4 regions of the Acidovorax sp. PRC11 genome follow, and region 4 is predicted to be linked to each of the others. Evidence: predicted binding sites of a transcription regulator. Region 4 holds the regulator's gene; each other region holds the start of a gene.
What was found. The regulator FNR, encoded in region 4, switches genes on or off when oxygen is low (the NO sensors DNR and NnrR bind a similar motif). The targets are predictions, from matches to a motif close to TTGATNNNNATCAA.
Positions count from the first base shown of each region.

Region 1: a site for FNR is predicted at 3,118-3,131, ahead of ubiM (5-demethoxyubiquinol-8 5-hydroxylase UbiM). Genes of this name have one in related genera too.
Region 2: a site for FNR is predicted at 2,131-2,144, ahead of Q9R47_RS14780 (universal stress protein). Genes of this name have one in related genera too.
Region 3: a site for FNR is predicted at 2,900-2,913, ahead of Q9R47_RS19665 (DASS family sodium-coupled anion symporter). Genes of this name have one in related genera too.

Region 1 covers NZ_JAUZUQ010000012.1:10,197-15,280, forward strand. The annotation lists gene Q9R47_RS14670 (ABC transporter permease subunit) at 1-1,592, opposite strand, end outside; gene ubiM (5-demethoxyubiquinol-8 5-hydroxylase UbiM) at 1,730-3,046, opposite strand; gene Q9R47_RS14680 (LysR substrate-binding domain-containing protein) at 3,217-4,104, opposite strand; gene Q9R47_RS14685 (MFS transporter) at 4,181-5,084, shown strand, end outside.
Region 2 covers NZ_JAUZUQ010000012.1:31,029-36,112, reverse strand. The annotation lists gene Q9R47_RS14795 (hypothetical protein) at 1-92, opposite strand, end outside; gene Q9R47_RS14790 (LysR family transcriptional regulator) at 219-1,220, shown strand; gene Q9R47_RS14785 (metallophosphoesterase) at 1,217-2,068, shown strand; gene Q9R47_RS14780 (universal stress protein) at 2,204-2,629, shown strand; gene Q9R47_RS14775 (TetR/AcrR family transcriptional regulator) at 2,782-3,408, opposite strand; gene Q9R47_RS14770 (LysR family transcriptional regulator ArgP) at 3,465-4,382, opposite strand; gene Q9R47_RS14765 (D-amino acid dehydrogenase) at 4,472-5,084, shown strand, end outside.
Region 3 covers NZ_JAUZUQ010000020.1:81,911-86,994, reverse strand. The annotation lists gene Q9R47_RS19675 (EamA family transporter) at 1-207, shown strand, start outside; gene Q9R47_RS19670 (M48 family metallopeptidase) at 374-1,228, shown strand; gene Q9R47_RS19665 (DASS family sodium-coupled anion symporter) at 1,262-2,785, opposite strand; gene Q9R47_RS19660 (MBL fold metallo-hydrolase) at 2,969-3,607, opposite strand; gene Q9R47_RS19655 (LysR substrate-binding domain-containing protein) at 3,695-4,621, opposite strand; gene Q9R47_RS19650 (ABC transporter permease) at 4,735-5,084, shown strand, end outside.
Region 4 covers NZ_JAUZUQ010000016.1:156-5,239, reverse strand. The annotation lists gene ccoG (cytochrome c oxidase accessory protein CcoG) at 1-1,440, shown strand, start outside; gene Q9R47_RS17380 (FixH family protein) at 1,539-1,844, shown strand; gene Q9R47_RS17375 (hypothetical protein) at 1,912-2,199, shown strand; gene fnr (fumarate/nitrate reduction transcriptional regulator Fnr) at 2,321-3,040, opposite strand; gene hemN (oxygen-independent coproporphyrinogen III oxidase) at 3,235-4,617, shown strand; partial or broken gene Q9R47_RS17360 (sulfite exporter TauE/SafE family protein) at 4,664-5,084, shown strand, end outside.

The sequences.
Region 1 (5,084 bases), on a different contig from region 4:
CCCAGGCCCTGCGCCTGCAGCGTGGTGTCGCCCCAGGTCACGTATTCGGCCACGATGCTCGCGTTCCACGAGCCGCCGCTGGCGGTGATGGCGCCGGTCACGAAGCTCGGGAACACCGCGGGCAGCAGGTAGCGCTTCCATTTCAGCCAGCCCGAGAGGCCCAGGTTCTGCGCGGCCAGCCGCAGCTCGTTCGGGATGCTCGACGCGCCGGCGATCACGTTGAAGAGGATGTACCACTGCGTGCCCAGGATCATGAGCGGCGACAGCCACACGTCGGGGTTCAGCTTCCAGTGCACGATCAGCATCACCGCCACCGGGAAGAACAGGTTGGCCGGGAAGGCGGCCAGGAACTGCGCCACGGCCTGCAGGCGCCCGGACCAGCGCGGGTTCATGCCGATCCACACGCCCAGCGGCACCCAGACGAGCGCGGCCAGCGCGATCAGCACCAGCACCCGCAGCAGCGTGTAGCCGCCCAGGGTGAAGACGTGCGCCACCTCGTGCCAGCCCACCTCGGAGTGCACGAACTGCACGAGCCGCGCGATGGCGAACAGCACGCCCGCGGCCAGCACCGCGTCCCACACGCGTTCGGCGCGCGCAGAGCGCGACTGCGGCCGCGCACGGATCGAGGTGCCGTCATGGCTGCGGCGGAACAGCGTGAGCGTGCGCGCCAGTTGCCGCTGGCACCAGCCCGCCACGCCCTGCACGCCGCGCGCGCGGCGCAGCCAGTCCAGCAGCCAGGAGCGCGGCACGGCATCGGCACCGCTCTCCTCGAAGCGGAACTTGTCGGCCCAGGCCACCAGCGGCCGGAACAGCAGCTGGTCGTACAGCAGGATCGCCACCAGCATGCAGCCGATGGCCCAGCCGATGGCGGAGAGGTCGCGCGCCTCGATCGCCATCGCGATGTACGAGCCCACGCCCGGCAGCTTGATGTCCTGGTGCGAGACCGAGATCGCCTCGGACGCCACCACGAAGAACCAGCCGCCGGACATCGACATCATCATGTTCCACAGCAGCCCCGGCATGGCGAAGGGCAGCTCCAGCCGCCAGAAGCGCTGCCAGCCCGAGAGCTGGAACACGCGCGCTGCCTCCTGCAGTTCCGCCGGCACGGTGCGCAGCGACTGGTACAGGCTGAAGGCCATGTTCCATGCCTGCGAGGTGAAGATGGCGAAGATGGCGGCGCACTCCACGCCCAGCAGGCTGCCCGGGAAGAGCGCGATGAAGCCCGTGACGGTGATCGACAGGAAGCCGAGGATGGGGATGGACTGCAGGATGTCCAGCAGCGGGATCAGCACCCGCTCGGCCAGCCGGTACTTGGCGGCCAGCACCGCGAACACGCAGGCGAAGACCAGGGACGCGCCCATCGCGATGAACATGCGCAGCGTGGTGCGCAGCAGGTAGTAGGGCAGCTGCCACGGGTCGAGCGACAGCGGCAGCGTCTCGCCCATGTGGAAGGGCTGCGCCATCTGCGCGGCGCCGTAGGCCAGCAGCACGATCGCGGCCAGTACCAGGGGCAGCAGGGCCCAGTCCCATCGGTTGGGACCGGCATCCACGACCTGGCGTGGAAAGAATTCGCGGGACGCTTGGTTTTTCATGGTGTGCGGGACCGGAATGGCAGAGCATAGGGTAGCCGGTCACCGTGACGCCAAGGGCCTCCCTGCACGCCCCGCGCGCCATACAGGGCTCGTACTGTGCGCGGGCGGCATGCATGAGTTCGCCGCCGCGCGAAAGTTCAGCCCGCCTGCGGCGCCGTGCCCATGAGCTGGCCCACGATCGCCGCCTGCACGGGCGCAAACCGGCGCGCGCCCTGCAGCACCGCGCGCCGCAGCAGGCGCGGCAGCGGGCGGTCGTCGGTGTAGAGCCGCACGATCGCGTTCGTGCCCTCGTAGAGCGGCCAGGCGTGGCGGTGGTGCGGGCCCGCGTAATGCCGCCGCAGCAGGTCGGCATCGCCGAGGTCGCGGCCCGTCCGGCGCGCCTGCGCCAGGGCGCCGGTGAGCCGCTCCACGCCCGCCAGGCCCAGGTTGTAGCCGTGGGCCGTCACCGGGTGCATGCCCACCGCCGCATCCCCCAGCAGCGCGCAGCGGTGGCCGCTGAAGCGGTGCGCCCAGACGGCGACCAGCGGGTAGGCATGGCGCTCGCCCACGAGGCGCATCGCGCCCAGCCGGCCGCCGAACTGGGCCTGCACCCGGGCGGCGAACTCCGCCGGCGGCAGCGCCAGCAGCGCGGCGGCGTCATCGGCGCGGGTGGTGACCACCACCGAGCACAGGGGCGCGCCCGTGTCCGGGTCTGGCGGCAGGGGCAGGATGGCCAGCGTACGCTCGTAGCCGAAGCATTCGTGCGCGGTGCCGTCCCCGGCCTGCGCGTGCTGCATGCGGCAGACGATCACCGTGCGGCCGAAGTCGGTGCTCGATGCGCCGATGCCCAAGTGGCGCCGGGTGGTGGAGAAGCGGCTGTCGGCGGCCACCAGCAGGGGGGCGCGCAGCCGCAGCGGGCGGCTGCCGTGGCCATCGCCCGTGCCGTCGGCGGGAATGCATTCCAGTTCCGCCGCACCGGCCGTGACGGCGACGCGCGCCACCTGCCGGCCGGCCAGCAGCCGCACGCCGGGCGTGGACGCGGCCACGGCATGGGCGGTGCGCCGCAGGGCGTGGTTGGGCACGATCCAGCCCAGGTGCCCGGGACCGTGCGCGGCCTGGGCCTGCAGGCACAGCGGCGGTGCGCCGCCCACGGGGCCGTCGTGCACCTGCGCCGCGTGCAGGCGCCCGATCTCGTGCGGCAGCAGCCGCTGCCAGGAACCCAGGCGCCGCAGCGTGTCCGCGCTCGGGTGGGTGAGCGCGATCTCGCGGCCGTCCGGGGCGGGCGCGGCCAGCGCGGCTTCGGTCTGCCGCTCCACCACCGTGGCGGTGAAGCCCGCCTGCGCCAGCGAGACCGCCAGCGACAGCCCCGCGGGGCCTCCGCCCACGATCAGGACGTCGCAATCGTGGGAGGCCACGGCCAGGGCCCGGGTCGGCTGGGGATCGGTGGCGGAGGCGGGCGCGGGCATCTCGTTCATGGCGGGTGGACGGCGGCAGGGCGGCAGGAAGGGCAACCGCCCATTGTGGGCGCGGTGGGCCGCGCCCGCCATTGCCGTGCATCAAGCGTCGGTGCCGCCGCATCAGGCCTCGGCACCCTCGGCCACCGGGAGGGTTCCGGCCCGGCCGGCGGGCTCGGCCCCGACGGGTGCTAGAGGTCTTGTGCCGCCTCCAGCCACTTCACGAAGCAGCGGGTCTCTTCGGAGGCCTCGGGCGAAATGCCGTAGTAGTACCGGTCCAGAGGCAGGCCGTGCCGTGGCAGCAGCGCCACCAGCCGCTGCTGCCGCAGATCGTTGCCCCACAACGAGCGCGGCGCCATGGCCAGGCCCAGCCCATCGATGGCGGCCTGGAAGACCAGGTGCAGGTGGTCGAGGTGCAGCCGTCCCGCCGCCTTCAGCCGGCCGATCCCCGCCTGCCGGCACCAGTCGTCCCAATCCCCTTTTCTCGATCGCGCGCCGAGCAGCACGAACGCCGCCAGATCGCGGGGGGATTCGACCGGGCGATGCATGCTGCGCAGCAAGGCGGGGGAGGCCACGGCGAATGCCTCGTCCTCCAGGAACGGTGCCACCTGCAGCGATGCGGGCCACCCCTGGAGCCCGCGCCGCACGGCCACGTCGAAACCCTCCGGCGCGCGCGCCGGGGTGGCGGTGCTGGTGACGACTTCCGGCTCGATGCCGGGATGCCTGGCCACGAAGTCGGGCAGCCGGGGGATCAGCCAGCGCACGGCGAACGACGGCCGGACATTGATCCGCACGGCACGGCCCGCCGCACCGGACCGGAGGGCGGTGGCCGCATGGCCGATCAGGGCGAGACCCGCCTCGGCCTGCGCGTAGAACGCCTGGCCCTCCACCGTGAGCACCACCTGCCGGACACGGCGCTCGAAGAGGGCGACGCCCAGATCGGCTTCGAGGCCCTTGATCTGCCGGCTGACCGCGCCGTGGGTCACGTGAAGCTCCTGCGCTGCCCGCGAAAAACTCTGGTGCCGAGCTGCGGCCACGAAGGCCCGCACCGCGTTGAGAGGAGGAAGCACCAGGGCCATGCGTGAGATTTTTGCACACGTAGCTGCGCAACAAACTCGTTTGTCGGCGCTCTCCGCGTGGCCCACGATCCGGGCGATGCAGACACGAAGCGCGGCAGAGACAGCTCCTACCGGTCCCGAAGCGGCCGACCGCGACTCCAGGAACGCCGCGATCGCGCTGGCCACCACGCTGCCCTCGGACGTGGTGCTCTATCTGCTGTTCCCCGTCCACGGCGCCGCATGGGGCATCACCCTGGCGGAGGCGGGAATCCTGCTCGCGGCCAACCGTCTCGTGCGCATCGCCGGGTACGGCTGGGTCGCGCGCCTCTATGCCCGGTACGGCGACCGCAGGGTCTGCACGCTGGCGGTCGCGGCGGCTGCCGTGGGCGCCCTGGGCAATGCCACCCTCGGCGGCTTCTGGCTGCTGTTGCCGCTGCGGCTGCTCTGGGGCATGGCGTTCGCCGCGCTGAACCTCTCCACCCAGGTGCTGGCCACGTCGTCGGTGGCCGGTGCATCGGCACGGTCCGGGCGGTCGCGTGCCTTCATCGCGCTGGGGCCCGTGATCGCCCTGCCGGTGGCTGCCGCGCTGAGCGCGCTGGCAGGGCCCCGATGGGTGCTGGGCGCGCTGAGCCTCGTGGCCCTGGCCGGCCTGTGGCCCGCCCGCACGCTTCCCGCCCGGCCCCACCCGGGCATGGGCGCCGTGAGGGCCAGGCCGTCGCGTCCCAACGCCCTGGATACGTGGTCCTTCGTGGAGGGGTTCGCGCTGGATGGCCTGTTTCTCATCGGCCTCACCGTGCTGGGCCAGCAGCTGTGGCCTTCCAGTGCGCTGACGGCCGCTGCGGTGCTGCTCGCCGTCCGGTACGGCTCCGAGATCGTTCTGGGGCCGGTGGGCGGCCGCTGGGCCGAGCGGTGGGGCGCGGAACGGCTGCTCGTGGTCTTCTCGCTCATGACGGCCATGGCCCTCGTCGGCTTCGGAACGGGCTGGCTGTGGAGCTGCGCCG
Region 2 (5,084 bases), on a different contig from region 4:
TCGAAGGCGCTCTTCAGGGTGGCGGCGGCCTGTTCGGCACGGGCCACGCCAGGGTGTTCGGTACGGTAGTCGATGTGGACGAAGCTGGTCATGATGTGTTCCCTTTCGGTCGCTTGTGGCGAAGTTGCCGGGCGAATGCAGGTATCTTAGGGTTTACCCCAGGGTTCTTCCACTTTATATTTTGAATCCCAGACATTCATATCTGTGATGATTCGACGATGGCGCCGATCAATTTCCGCTCGCTCGACCTGAACCTGCTGCGGGTGTTCGATGAAATCATGGCCGAGCGCAACCTCACGCGCGCGGCCGCCAAGCTCGCGATCACCCAGCCGGCGGTCAGCAATGCCCTGCGCCGGCTGCGCGAGGTGTTGGGCGACGACCTCGTGGTGCGCAGCGGCCAGGGCGTGGAGCCGACGCCGCGCGCGCTCGCCCTCTGGCCGCCCGTGCGGCAGGCGCTGGCCCAGTTGCAGCAATCGCTGGCACCGGGCGCGTTCGATCCGGCCTCGGCCAATTCCACCTTCGTGCTCGCGCTGGCCGACGCCACGGGCGCCACGCTGATCCCGCCGCTGGTGGAAATCGTGGAGCGCGAGGCGCCCGGCGTGTCGCTGCGCGTGGTGCCGCTCACCACGCGCGACCCGCGCGGCCTGCTGGACGACGGCTCGACCGACATGGCCGTGGGCTACTTCCCCGCGGTGATGGCCGACCTCACGGCACGCGCCCAGACCGACAGCGTGGTCGCCTATGAAAGCCTGCGGCTCTACGATGGCGAATACGTCTGCGTGATGCGCCAGGACCATCCGCTGGCGGCCGAGCCGCTGACGCTGGACCAGTACTGCGCGGCGCGCCATCTGCTCGTGAGCTTCTCGGGCAAGCCCTACGGTTTCATCGACGAGGCGCTCACCGCCCTCGGCCGCGAGCGCCGCATCGTGCTCACCGTGAACCAGTTCTTCACCGCGGGCCGCGTGGTGGCCACCACCGACCTGCTCACGGTGCTGCCGCGCCACTTCGTGGGGGTGGCGAGCCTGGGCGGCGAGCTCGTCTGGCGGGCGCTGCCGATGCCGCTGCCCACGGTGCACGTCGATGCGCTCTGGCACCGCAACAAGGGCCACGACGCAGCCCACCGCTGGCTGCGCGGCGCCATGGCGCGCTCGGCCCTGCACACCACGGCGCGCCCTCCGGCAGCCGCGCCGCCGCCCGCACCGGACAATCCGGGCCCATGAAGATCCAACTGCTGTCCGACCTGCACCTGGAGGCCCATCCCGCGTTCCAGCCGAGCCCCGCCCCGGATGCCGACCTGCTCGTGCTCGCGGGGGACATCGGCTCCTACCAGAGCGGCTCGCGCCTCGCCGACGACGATTTCGGGCTGGCACGCTTCTCGCCGTTGCCGCAGCATGCGGGCTGGCCCGTGCCGGTGCTGTTCGTGCCCGGCAACCACGAGTACGACATGCAGGATTTCGATGCGGGGCGCGAGCGGCTGCGGGCCACCTGCGACCGGCTGGGCCTGCAGTGGCTCGACCGCGAGACGGCGGTGCTGCAGGACGTGCGCTTCGTGGGCACCACGCTCTGGAGCGACTTCGATGCGCTCGCCCTGGACAAGAGCGACCAGGGCGCCGACATGGCCCGGCTGCTGCGCCACCGCGACAAGGCCTTCCGCGCGGCGAACTTCTACCTGCGCAAGACCGGCGGCACGCGCGGTGGCGAGCCCTTCCTGGCCGAGCCCATGCGCGAAGAAGCCCTGCGCTGCCAGGATTGGCTGCGTGCGGCCTTGCAGACGCCTTTCGACGGCCCCACGGTAGCGGTCACCCACTTCGCCCCCAGCCTGCGCAGCGCCGACCCGCGCTACGGCCTGGTGCCCGGCACCGCGGGCTTCTGCAATGCGCTCGACGACCTGCTGCCCCATGCGCAGGTATGGATGCACGGCCACCTGCATGCGCCCAGCGACTACACCGCGCAGGACACCCGCGCGGACGGCAGCGCCTGGGCCTGCCGCGTGGTCGCCAACCCGCTCGGCTATGCGGGCAAGGGCGAGCAGGAGACCTTCCGGCCGCATTTCACCATCACCGTATGATGGGCGCCGGGGCCGCATGCACCCATGCCCGTCCCGGTCCGCACGCGCACGGCAGCACAAAGATGACCCAGGTCAAGACAACAGGCACAGGCGCGCTTTAGTCTCCCTCCATCCCTTTGTGAAAGCGTCTCTACCATGAAGATCCTCCTGGCCGTCGACGGCAGCGCCTATACCAAGAAAATGCTGGCCTACCTCGCCACGCACGACGAACTGCTCGCCGGCGGCACGCACGACGTGACTGCGATCACCGTGCAGTCGCCGCTGCCCCCGCGGGCCCGCGCCGCCCTGGGCAAGGAAGTGGTCGAGAAGTACTACGCCGACGAAGCCGAGAAGGTCATCGGCCCGGTCGCCAAGTTCCTCGCGCGCCACGGCATCACGCCCAAGCGCATCGTGAAGATCGGCCCGGTCGGCGAGACCATCGCCAAGGCGGCCGATGCGGGCAAGTTCGACCTGCTGGTGATGGGCTCCCACGGCCACGGCGCGCTGGGCCAGCTCGTCATGGGCTCGGTCAGCACCCAGGTGCTGGCCAGCAGCCGGGTGCCGGTGCTGCTGGTGCGCTGAGCCAGGCCCTTGGACAGGCAGGGCGCCGACCGATCAAAAGGCCGCGGAGCAGGCCATGCCGGCGGACGCCGTGGAACGGGCCTGGCCCGGCCACCGGCGTCGTCCCCCTTCCCGCGCGCCAGCGCGAGAGCAGGGGGAAGCGGCGCAGCCGCTCAGGGGGTCGACCTGCTTTTCAGGCCATCGAAGCACGCCTGCACCGCCCAGTCCACGATCTGCCCGTCGGTGTACCCGCCCCGCTCCCGCAGCATGGAGAGCAGCGGATCGGCGCTGCGGGCGTAGAGCGAATAGAGGATCACCTCGCACGGCAGCGCCTCGCTCAGCCGGCCCTCGCGCTGGGCCGCGGCGATCCATTCCGTGGCGCGCGCGCTCACTTCCTGCAGCGCTGCCTGGTAGGCCGCGCAGTCCTTGAGCGGGCCCCGCAGGCCCGAATTGCGGGCGAGCATCAGCGGCAGTTCGTCGGTGAGCTGCTGGGACAGCAGCCAGCGCAGCAGCTCGCGCAGGCATTCGAACGCCGGCAGATCGGCGGGCAGTCCGTCGAGGAAGGCGCCGAGCCGGCCCACGGCCTGGGCCATGGCGGTGGCGCACAGTTCTTCCTTGCCGGCGAAATGCTTGTAGAGGCTCGCCTTGGCCACGCCCACCTCGGCGGCGACCTCTTCGAGCGTCATGGCCTCGAAGCCCTTCTCGCCCAGCAGCCGGCCTGCGGCCGCCACGATCGCCTGGGCGCGGGCCTCGTGCATCTGTGCCTTGAAGGAGCGGCGGGGCGGAGCGGGCGTGTTCATGCGCGCATCTTAGGGCCTCCGTCGCTAACTCGACAGTAGCGTAAGGGCTGCCTGCGTCATGGATCGGTGGCGAGCGTGCGGGCCGCGGCGGCCGTGAGCGCCTCGGTCAGCGCGTCGAGCACTTCGGATTCCAGATTCCAGCAGTGCCAATAGAGCTGGATCGGCAGCGCGTGGCCCGGGGCGAGGTCCACGAGCGCCCCGCTGGCGAGCGCCGGGCGCGCGAGCAGCTCGGGCACCACGCCCGCGCCCCATCCGGCGACGACGGCGCGCACCTGGCCTTCGGAACTGGGCACGAACAGGTGGTGCAGCGCCACCCGCTTGAGGCCGAAGGCGCGCATGATGAATTCCGACTGCATGTCGTCCTTGCGGTTGAACGACAGGAAGGGCACGTCGCGGAAGTTGTGCGGCGTGAGCCCCTGCGGCAGGTGCCGCGCCGCCAGGCCGGGCGAGGCCACCGCCACGTAGCGCATGGCCCCCAGCGGCACCACCTTGCAGCCGCGCATCGGCTGCCTGAGCGTGGTCACGCAGCCCAGCACCTGGCCCGAGCGCAGCCACTCCTGGGTGAAATCCTGGTCGTCCGCGATGATCTCGATCGGCAGGCGCTGGCGGGCGAGGTCGTGCAGCGCGTCGAGGGCCCAGGTGGCGATGCTGTCGGCATTGATGGCGATGGCGATGCGCTCGTCCTCGCGGGCGCCGCCGGGCGCGCTGGGCGCGAGGTCCTGCAGGTCGCGTTCCAGGTCGGCGCGCAGCAGGCGCAGCTGCTTGGTGTGCTTGAGCAGCAGCTGGCCCGCGCTCGTGGGCTTGAGCGGCCGGCTGCGCACGATCAGCACCGAGCCCACCTGGGCCTCCAGCGCACGCAGGCGCTGCGAGACGGCCGACTGGGTAACGTTCAGGCGCTGGGCGGCGCGCTCGAAGCCCCCCTCTTCCACGATGGCGGCCAGGCATTCCAGGGCGGCGGGATCGAAGGTGCTCATGGCGTTCGCTTCATTAGGTGAACTGATGAATTTGGAGGAAGTTTAATTCCTCTTCAAAAATAACGGGCTCCGCCGCACACTGCGCAGCTATGAAAACCATCGTCCTCGGAGCCGGCATCATCGGCATCAGCACCGCGTGGCACCTGCTGGAGCGCGGCCATGACGTCATCGTCGTCGACCGCCAGCCCGATGCGTCGCTGGAGACGAGCTATGCCAATGCGGCGCAGATCTCCGTGAGCTACTGCGAGCCCTGGGCGAACCGCGAGGCGCCCTGGAAGGCGCTCAAGTGGATGATGGACAAGGAAGCGCCGCTGCTGTTCCGCCCGCGCATGGACTGGGAGCAGTGGCGCTGGAGCCTGAAATTCCTCGCGCAGTGCAACGACGCCGCCTTCGCCCGCAACGTGCAGCAGATCGTGGCGCTGGGCGCCTACAGCCATGCCGCGCTGAAGGACCTGGTGCGCTCCACCGGGATCGAATACCACCGGCTCGAACGCGGCATCGCGCATTTCTACACCGACCAGAAATCCTTCGACGCGGCCGGCCACGCCGTGGAACTGATGCGCCAGTACGGCGTGCAGCGCCGCCTGGTGAGCCGCGACGAGCTGCTGCAGATCGAGCCGGCCTTCCGCGCCTACGGCGACCGCATCACCGGCGGCACCTACACCAGCACCGACGAGAGCGGCGACGCCCGCGTATTCACCC
Region 3 (5,084 bases), on a different contig from region 4:
ATCAGCGGCGCCACGGGCGTCACCCTGGCGCTCGCCGAGCCGGTCACGGCCTTCGCGCTGGCGGTGGCCGTGGTGGGCGAGACGCCGTCGGCGATGGCGACCTGGGGGCTGGCGGGCGTGCTCGGCGGGCTGCTGATCGTGGTCTGGGCGGAGATGCGCGCGGCGAAGCGCACCAAGGCCGCCGCCGCAGCGATGGACGGGGCCTGAGCGCAAAGGGCTGCCAGAAAAGGCTTCGCATACGGCCTCGGGTGCCCGGGCATTTGCGCAGCCCGCCTACAGCCGGGCTGCGTTCGGCTCCCCTAGACTTCCGCCCATCATGCCGAACCACCACCCGACTTCCCTCTCTCCGGCCGTCGATGGAGCGTCCGCGGCCCTGCCTCACGTGGACACCGGCTGCCGCTTCTGCACGGCCCTGCGTTCGGGCCCGTGGAACGCGCGTCGCGGCTTCCTGCTCGCGGCCGGCGCCACCATGGCGGGGTCCGCGCTGGCCCAGGTGGACGTGGGTTCCGCCTCGCAGATGCGGCGCCTCGTCCCGGCCGAACAGCTCGAGGCCGCCGCCGACCAGCAGTACGACCAGATGCTCGCCAAGGCCAAGGCGCAGCGCGCGCTCGCGGGCGACACGCATCCCCAGCTGGTGCGCCTGCGCGGCATCAGCCAGCGCCTGATCCCGTACTCCGCGCAGTGGAACGATCGCGCGCGGCAATGGCGATGGGAGGTGAACCTGATCGGCAGCAAGCAGATCAACGCCTTCTGCATGCCGGGCGGCAAGATCGCCTTCTACACGGGCATCCTCGACCAGCTCAAGCTCAGCGACGACGAGGCCGCCATGGTCATGGGCCACGAGATGGCGCACGCCCTGCGCGAACATGCCCGCGCACGCCTCGCCAAGACGCAGGCCACCAGCATGGGCCTGTCGCTCGGCGCGCAGCTGCTGGGCCTGGGCGATCTGGGCAACGCGGCGGCCAACCTCGGCACGCAATTGATCTCGCTCAAGTTCAGCCGCAGCGACGAGACCGAGGCCGACCTCGTCGGGCTGGAGATGGCGGCCCGCGGCGGCTACAACCCCGAATCCGCCGTGACGCTCTGGCGCAAGATGGGCGAGGCGACGGGCGGGCAGGGCGGCTTGGCGTTCCTCTCCACCCACCCCAGCGGCCCGGAACGCATCCGCGAGCTGGAGCAGAACGTTCCGCGCGTGCAGGGGCTCTACCAGGCCGCGCGCCGCGGGTAGGTCCGCCGCCTCGTCCGCGGGCCCCTGGGGGCGTCAGAGCACGCCCATCCACGGCCAGAGCGTGGCCGACAGCAGCAGGATGAGCGCCAGGCCTGCCATCGTCACCACCAGCCCCACCTTGGCGAACTGCAGCGTGCCGAACGCGCCCGTGCCGTAGCACAGCATGTTCTGCGGTGCATTCGTCGGCAGGATGAAGCCGAACGACACGACGAAGCTTTGCACGAGCACGATGCCGAAGGCCGTTTCCTTCGAAACCGGCAGCGTTTGCGCGAAGGCGATGAAGATGGGTATCAGCGTGCTGGCCAGGCCCGTGGCAGAGGCGAAGCCCAGGTGCAGCACGATGCTGAATACGGCCAGCGCGCCGATCACCGCCACCACCGGAAGTCCCTCGAGGCCCAACTGCCCCAGCGTCTGCTGGGCCAGCCAGCCGGCCGCCCCGGTACGCTGCAGCAGCGTGCCCAGCGAGATCGACGCCGCGAACAGCACCACCGTGCCCCAGGGCACCAGCTTTTCGGCCTGCGCCCAGTGCATCACGCCGATGCGCGGCATGAGCAGCAGCGCGATGCCCAGCTGCGTGGTGGTGGTCGTGTCGAACGGGTGCAGCGTGCCTTCCGTGGACCAGAGCACCAGCAGCAGCAGCGCCACCGCGATCAGGCGCTTCTCCGGAGCGCTGACGGGGCCGAGCGCGCGCAGTTGCTCGCGCAGGTTGCCTGCGGCGTCCTCGGAGTCGGGTACCTCGGGGCGCAGCAGCCACAGCGACACGAAGAACAGCACGACGGACATGCCGATGGTGAAGGGCAGGGCGGCCAGGAACCATTGCCCCCAGGTCACGCCGTGGCCGAAGGCCCCCTGCATGAAGTTCAGGCTGATGAGGTTCTGCGCGGCACCCGTCTTCACCGCGATGTTGAAGATCGAGCAGGCCTGCGCCGTCACGATCATCAGCGTGGCGCCCAGGCTGCTGCCCACGGGCAGGCCGAGCGCCGCGGTGATGCCCACCATGATCGGTATCACCGCGCCCACGCGCGCCGTGGCGGAAGGAATGAACAGCGCCAGCACGAAGCCCACCAGCATCGCGCCCAGCGTGAGCCGGGCCGGCGAAATGCCGACCCGGCTCATCACCAGCAGCGCCACCCGGCGGTCCAGCCCCGTGTGCTTGAGCGCCACGGCCAGGAACAGCGCGGCGGCCACCAGCAGCACGGCCGTGGACGAGAAACCGCCCAGCATCACGGTGAGCGCATCGGCGGAGCCCATGGGTTTGGCCCCCGGCGTGAGCGGTTTGCCCATCAATCCCACCACCGCCATGCCGGTGAGCAGCACCGCGCTGTTGGCGGGCGAGACGCATTCGCTGATCCACAGCGTGACCACGAGCACCAGCAAGCCCAGGGCGACCTGGCCGGAGGGAGATAGCCCGGCCGGGGCCGGCAGCGCAAGCACCAGGGCATACAGACCCAGGGCGAGCAGCAGGTAGGCAAGCTTGCGACGGGAGTCGGGCTCGGGCTGCGAGGTGATGGGAGCGGCGGGAGAAGGCGAATGCGGGGGGACGGGCGACGGCGTCATGGCGGAGGCTTTTCTTTCACGGTAAGGCCGTGGCCCGCCATGGATCGGAAACTACCGATTGCGCGGAACCATCGGACCTGCAGGAAAGGATGCCCGCATGCCGCCTTCGAGGCGTTGACCGGCATCAAGGCCGGGTGGATGGCCGGCCGTGGCCCTCGCCGTGTCCCCGCCGCGGAATGCCGCTCAGGTCCCGCCCACGAAGGGATTGCTGCGCCGCTCGCGGCCGAAGCTGCTCTCCGGCCCATGTCCGGGAATGAACACCGTCTCGTCGCCCATGGGCCACAGGCGCTGCACGATGCTGTCGATCAGGTCCTGGTGGTTGCCCTGCGGGAAGTCCGTGCGGCCGATGCTGCCGGCGAACAGCACGTCGCCCACGAAGCAGCGCTGGATCTGCGGCGCATGGAACACCACGTGGCCCGGCGTGTGGCCCGGGCAGTGGCGCACCTGCAGCGTCTCGTGGCCGATCTGCACCGTGTCGCCGTCGCCCAGCCAGCGCGTGGGCACGAACGGCCGCGCGGGCGGAAAACCGAACATCGCGCTCTGCTGCGGCAGCCCGTCGATCCAGAACTGGTCGCCCGGGTGCGGCCCGGTGATCGGCAGCGACAGCCGCTCGGCCAGCTCGCCCGCGCCGCCCGCATGGTCGATGTGGGCGTGCGTGAGCCAGATCTGCTCCAGCCGCAGGCCGCGGCCTTCGACTTCGGCGAGCACGCGGTCGAGGTCGCCGCCCGGATCGATCACGGCGGCCGCTTGCGTGGCATCGCACCAGACGAGCGAGCAGTTCTGCTGGAAGGCGGTGACGGGGATGGTGTGGTAGTGGAGCATGAAAAGGGAGAAAAATGAAAGCCGCGTGCGAGCCCGTGTCGCGATGAACGGCAGGCCGCGGGACCGGACGGCTCGCCCCTGTCACGGCTACCTTCCCACGATCTCGTCCACCTGCTCTCCCCGGGTTTCCTGGGCCTGCAACTGCAGCCAGCTGCGCAGGGCCGCGAGCGTGGGATTGGCCCGTTGGTGTTCGTGGAAGACGAAATAGTAGCCGTTGCGGCTGGTGTAGCCCGCCGTCAGCGGATTGATCAGGTCGCCGCGACTGAGTTCTTCCTGAACGAGTTCGGAGGGCACGAGCGCCACCCCCATGCCCGCCGCGGCCGACCGCAGCAGCGTCGAATAGAACTCGTAGCGGATGACGCGCGGGTTCTGGGGCGGCAGCACCCGGTTATCCGCGAAGAATTCGGTCCACGCCTGGGGCGCCTGGAAATGCTGCAGCAGCGGAAACTTGGCCACGTCCGATAGTTGCTGCAGTCCCTCGTTCTGCGCCAGCAGATGTTCCGACGCCACCAGCAGCATCTCGCGTCCGAAAAGGTAATCGGACTGGTAGCCGTGCCAGTTGCCGTCGCCGAACCGGAATTCGCCATCGGCATCGGCATGCTCGCGGCCGTCCTTCGACATCAGGCTCGTGAACTGGACACTGATCTGCGGATATTGCCGGGCGAACGATCCGAATCTCGGCAGGAGCCACCGGTCGCCGAGGATCGCGAGCATCCGCAGGGTCAGCGTCGAAGGGGCCGTGCGCCGCTCGGTCAGGCGGGCCGACGCGGCGACGAGCTGGTCCAGCACCGGCCGGATGTCATCGAGGTAGGCCGAACCCAGGGCGGTCAATGCCAGGCCCCGGTTGACCCGGATGAACAACGGAACGTCCAGGCATTCCTCCAGGGCACGGATCTGTTTGCTGACGGCGCTTTGCGTGAGAAACAACTCATCGGCTGCGGTGGTGAAGCTCAAATGCCGGGCTGCCGCCTCGAAGACGCGCAATGAAGTGATCGTCGGAAGGTTCGGCCGCATACGGGTTTACCACTAACATGACGTTTTGGAATGCGGAGGCGAATATACGTCACTTGTCCGCCCGCACGGCTCTACCTAACATCCCATTTGCAAAGATTCCAAAGAGATTTGAAATGGCGGTTTTCCTGTTCCGGCGGTGCCTGCAGAGTCTGCTGGTTATAGCCTTGATGTCGGTTCTGGTTTTCGTGGGCGTATACGCCATCGGCAATCCCATCGACATATTGCTGAGTCCGCAGGCGGACGCGGAAGAAGTGCAGCGGGTGACCGCTGCCCTGGGGCTGGATCAGCCATTGGCCGTGCAATACGGGCATTTCGTGGCCCGTGCACTGTCGGGTAATCTCGGCAATTCGTTCGTCCATAACACGCCGGCGGCGAGCCTGATCCTCGAGCGCATGCCCGCGACGCTCGAGCTGGCCGTGGTGGCCATGGCCATGGCGGTGGTGATCGGCATACCGCTCGGCCT
Region 4 (5,084 bases):
CCTGACGGACAGCCGCGCAAGGTCATCCCGATCGCCCCCGTTCCGGCGGACGGCGGATCGGCACAGGCCGAAGTCGTCTCCCTCTACGAAGCCCAGAAGAAGATCTACCCGCGGTCCATCGCCGGCGTGTTCGCGCGCTGGCGCTGGGCCATGGTCGCTTTCACGCAGCTGGTGTTCTACGGTCTGCCGTGGCTGCAGTGGGGCGAGCGGCAGATGGTGCTGTTCGACCTCGGCGCGCGGCGCTTCTACCTGTTCGGGCTGGTGCTCTACCCGCAGGACTTCATCTACCTGACGGGCCTGCTCATCATCTCGGCGCTCTCGCTCTTCCTGTTCACCGCGGTGGCGGGCCGGCTCTGGTGCGGGTTCGCCTGCCCGCAGACGGTGTACACCGAGATGTTCATGTGGATCGAGCACAAGGTGGAGGGCGACCGCAGCGCGCGCCTGCGGCTCGACAACGGACCCTGGACCTTCGAGAAGGTCCGCAAGAAGGCGCTCAAGCAGTTCCTCTGGATCGCCGTCTCGGCATGGACGGGCTTCACCTTCGTGGGCTACTTCGTGCCGATCCGCGAACTGGGCGCAGAGGTGATGGCGCTGCAGGGATCGTGGCAGCTCTTCTGGGTGGCGTTCTACGGTTTCGCCACCTACGGCAACGCTGGCTTCCTGCGCGAGCAGGTCTGCAAGTACATGTGCCCGTACGCGCGCTTCCAGAGCGCGATGTTCGACAAGGACACCCTCGTCGTCACCTACGACGACGCGCGCGGCGAGCCGCGCGGCCCGCGCAACAAGTCGGTGGACCACCGCGCGAAGGGCCTGGGCGACTGCATCGACTGCACTCTGTGCGTGCAGGTCTGCCCGGTGGGCATCGACATCCGCAACGGCCTGCAGTACGAATGCATCGGCTGCGGCCTCTGCGTGGATGCGTGCAACACCGTGATGGACAAGATGAAGTACCCGCGCGGGCTCATCCGCTACTCCACGCAGAACGGCGTGGCGAACCGCTGGACGCAGTCGCAGATGCTGCGCCGCGTGCTGCGGCCGCGCGTGCTCATCTACACCGCCGTGCTGGTGGCGCTCAGCGCCGGCATGATCACGAGCCTGGCGCTGCGCACGCCGCTCAAGGTGGACGTGGTGCGCGACCGCGCGGCGCTCTCGCGCATCGTCGCGGGCGGGCGGCTGGAGAACGTCTACAGCCTGCAGATCATGAACGCGACCGAGGCGCCCCAGCGCTACCGCATCGCGGCCACGGGCATGGAAGGGCTGGTGGTGGCGTCCGACGCCGAACTGGAGATCGGCGCGGCGCAGTCGCGCTGGGTGGCCGTGCGGCTGCAGATCCCCTACGGCTCGGCCGCGCCGGGATCGCATCCGGTGGCGTTCGACATCGAGGCACTGGGCACGCATGCCCACGTGCGCGAGAAGTCCATCTTCCTCGTGCCGCGCTGAGCGGCATGCAGAGGGTGGGGATTGGTGTTATTCGGTATTGGCGTGCCCCGCGACCGCATGGTGTGATGGGCGCGCGACGAGGAAGAAGGAGCCAGATCATGACGACAGCAACCCATGCAGCGGCGACGGCCGGCGGCAGCGCGGCCGGCACGGCAGCCCAACCCTGGTGGAAGTTCGGCCACGTGTGGATGGTGATCGCGGGCCCCGCGATCGTGGTGGTGGCCGGCACGGCCACCGCATGGCTCGCCGTGCGCCAGCCCGACCCGGTGGTGGCCGAGGACTACTACCGCCAGGGCATCGAGATCAACCGCACGCTCGCGCGGGAACGCGCGCGTGCCGGCATGGAGCCGGCGATGAAGGCACGCAACCACGCCGCCACGCCGCAGCAGGACCAGCCGCGCTGAAGTGGCCTCGCCCCGGCGGGCCGCCGCTTCCGGTAGCAGCAGATGCAACGCAAAGGAGGAGATCGCGATGAAAGCCCAGCGCCTGATGTGGATCGCCTGGCCCGCCTTCCTGGTGGCCGGCCTGATCGAAATGGTGGTGTTCGCCTTCGTGGACCCGGCCGCCCTGCACTGGGCCGACCAGCCCCTCGCCCTCTCGCGCGAGGGCGTCTACACGGTGGCGTTCTTCGTGTTCTGGGCGCTGTGCATGCTCTCGGGCGCGCTCACCACGCTGCTGTCGATGTCGCCGTTCGAACTCAACCGCTGCCCCGTGCCCACGGGGGAGCGCCCGCTGGAATGCGGCAAGTTCATGCAGTGATGCGCACAAAGCACGGTCGTCGAACACGCATTGCCTCACCCGCCAAAAGGCCGCGGAGCAGGCCATGCCGGCAGACGCCGTGGAGCGGGCTTCGCCCGGCCACCGGCGCCTCAGGGGGATGTCAGTGGCAAGCCTGGCTGTTGACTATCCGCTTGAGCGCATCCGGCTCGACGATGCGCACGTGCCGCTGCTTGACCTCGACGATGCCTTCCTCGACGAACTTCGAGAACGTGCGGCTCACGGTCTCCAGCTTGAGGCCCAGGTAGCTGCCGATCTCCTCGCGCGTCATGCGCAGCACCAGTTCGGACTGCGAGAAGCCGCGCGCATGCAGGCGCTGCACGAGGTTGAGCAGGAACGCGGCCAGGCGCTCCTCGGCGCGCATGCTGCCGAGCAGCAGCATCACGCCGTGCTCGCGCACGATCTCGCGGCTCATGATCTTGTGCACGTGGTGCTGCAGCGCGGTGACCTCGCGCGACAGCTCCTCGATGCGGTCGAAAGGCATCACGCAGACCTCGGCGTCCTCCAGCGCGACGGCATCGCAGGTGTGGTGGTCGCTCACGATGCCGTCGAGCCCGATGATCTCGCCGGCCATCTGGAAGCCCGTCACCTGGTCGCGCCCGTCCTCGGTGGCCACGCAGGTCTTGAAGAATCCCGTGCGGATGGCGAAGAGCGACGTGAAGGCCTCGCCGTTGCGGAACAGCGTGGCGCCGCGCTTGACCTTGCGGCGCGTGGCCACGATGTCGTCGATGCGCTGCAGCTGCTGGTCGTTCAGGCCGAGCGGCATGCAGAGTTCGCGCAGGTTGCAGTTCGAACAGGCGACCTTGATGGTGTGAGGATTCATGGATGAGTGGCCTTCCCTTCGAGGCATTCCGGCCACTGCACGACTGCCGTGTACGGAGTGGACACGCGGTCAATGTGGCATACAACTGTGATGCGTCAATTGTGGCAGCGACACGCTTCCAAATGCTTGACCGATGTCAAGGACGCGGGCGCGGCACCTGGTGCACATTGTGGACCGACAAGGAATTCCGCACCATGAACGCTGTGACTCCCGAGCTTCTGCGCCGCTTCGACGTGCCGGGGCCCCGCTACACCTCCTATCCGACCGCCGACCGCTTCGTGGAGGCCTTCGGCCCGGACGAGTACGTGCTGGCCCTGCAGCAGCGCCGGCTCGGCTCGGCCGCCAAGGCCGTGCCGCTCTCGCTCTACGTGCACATCCCGTTCTGCGAATCGCTGTGCTACTACTGCGCGTGCAACAAGATCATCACGCGCCATCCCGAGCGCGCCGACGTCTACCTGCGCTACCTGAGCCGCGAGATCGATCTGCACATGGCCCACTGCGCGCCGGGCCAGGCCGTGAGCCAGCTGCACATCGGCGGCGGCAGCCCCACCTTCCTGAGCGACGACGGGCTGCAGGAACTCATGAACATGCTGCGGCGCAGCTTCACGCTCGTGCCCGGCGGCGAATACTCGATCGAGGTCGATCCGCGCACGGTGGACGCGCAGCGGCTCGCCAGGCTCGCGCAGCTCGGCTTCAACCGGCTGAGCTTCGGTGTGCAGGATTTCGACCCGGCCGTGCAGAAGGCCGTGCACCGCGTGCAGCCCGCCGAGCAGGTGTTCGCGCTCGTGCAGGAGGCGCGCCGGATCGGCTTCGAGTCGATCAACGTGGACCTGATCTACGGCCTGCCCCGGCAGACCCCCGAATCGTTCGACCGCACGCTCGCCCAGGTGGCAGAGCTGCGGCCCGACCGCATCGCGCTCTATGCCTATGCCCACCTGCCCGAGCGCTTCAAGCCGCAGCGGCGCATCGTGTCGGCCGAGCTGCCGATGGCCTCCGCCAAGGTCTCGATGCTGTCGCGCTCGCTCAACGCCTTCCAGGACGCGGGCTACGTGTACGTGGGCATGGACCATTTCGCGCTGCCGGACGACGCACTGGCCGTGGCCAAGCGCCAGGGACGGCTGCACCGCAACTTCCAGGGCTACAGCACGCAGCCCGACTGCGACCTCATCGCGCTGGGCGTCTCGGCGATCGGCCGCGTGGGCGCCACCTACAGCCAGAACGCCAAGACGCTCGACGAGTACTACGACCTGATCAACCAGGGCCGCCTGCCGGTGGTGCGCGGCCTGGCGCTCACGCGCGACGACCTCGTGCGGCGCTCGGTCATCATGGCGCTGATGTGCCAGGGCGAAGTGCTGTTCGAGCCGATGGAGCAGTCGTGGCTGATCGACTTCCGCCGCTACTTCGCGGCCGAGCTGGAAGTGCTGGGCGGCATGGCCGGGGACGGCCTGGTCACGCTGGGCGACGATGGCATCACGGTGACCGAAATGGGCTGGTTCTTCGTGCGCGGCGTCGCCATGGTGTTCGACCGCTACCTGCAGGCCGACCGCACGCGCGCCCGGTTCTCGCGGATCATCTGAGCCGCCGCGCACGCCTTCGAGCGACCGAGCACCGCCGAGCCGCACCATGCCCGATGCCCTGATCTGGACGGCCTTCGCCATGGGACTGGCGGGCGGACCCCACTGCCTCGCGATGTGCGCGGCACCCTGCGGCGCGATCATCGGCGGCGCGGGCGCGGGCGCGGGCGCAGGACGCCGGGACGGGCGCCGCGTGCAGTGGATGGCCGTGGCGCCGGTGGCCGGCCCGCAGACGGGGGGCGCTGCCGGAGCCCGTGCCGGCATTGCCGGCCCGGGAGGGGGTGTCGTGCGGGCGGCGTGGTTCCACCTCGCGCGCCTGGCCGGCTACGCGCTGGCCGGCGCCACGGCCGCGCTGGCCATGGACCGGCTCGCCTGGCTCACCCAGCAATCCGCCGCGCTGCGCCCCGCGTGGACCCTGCTGCACGTGGCCATGCTGGCCTGGGGCGTGCTCATGGCGCTGCAGGCGCGGC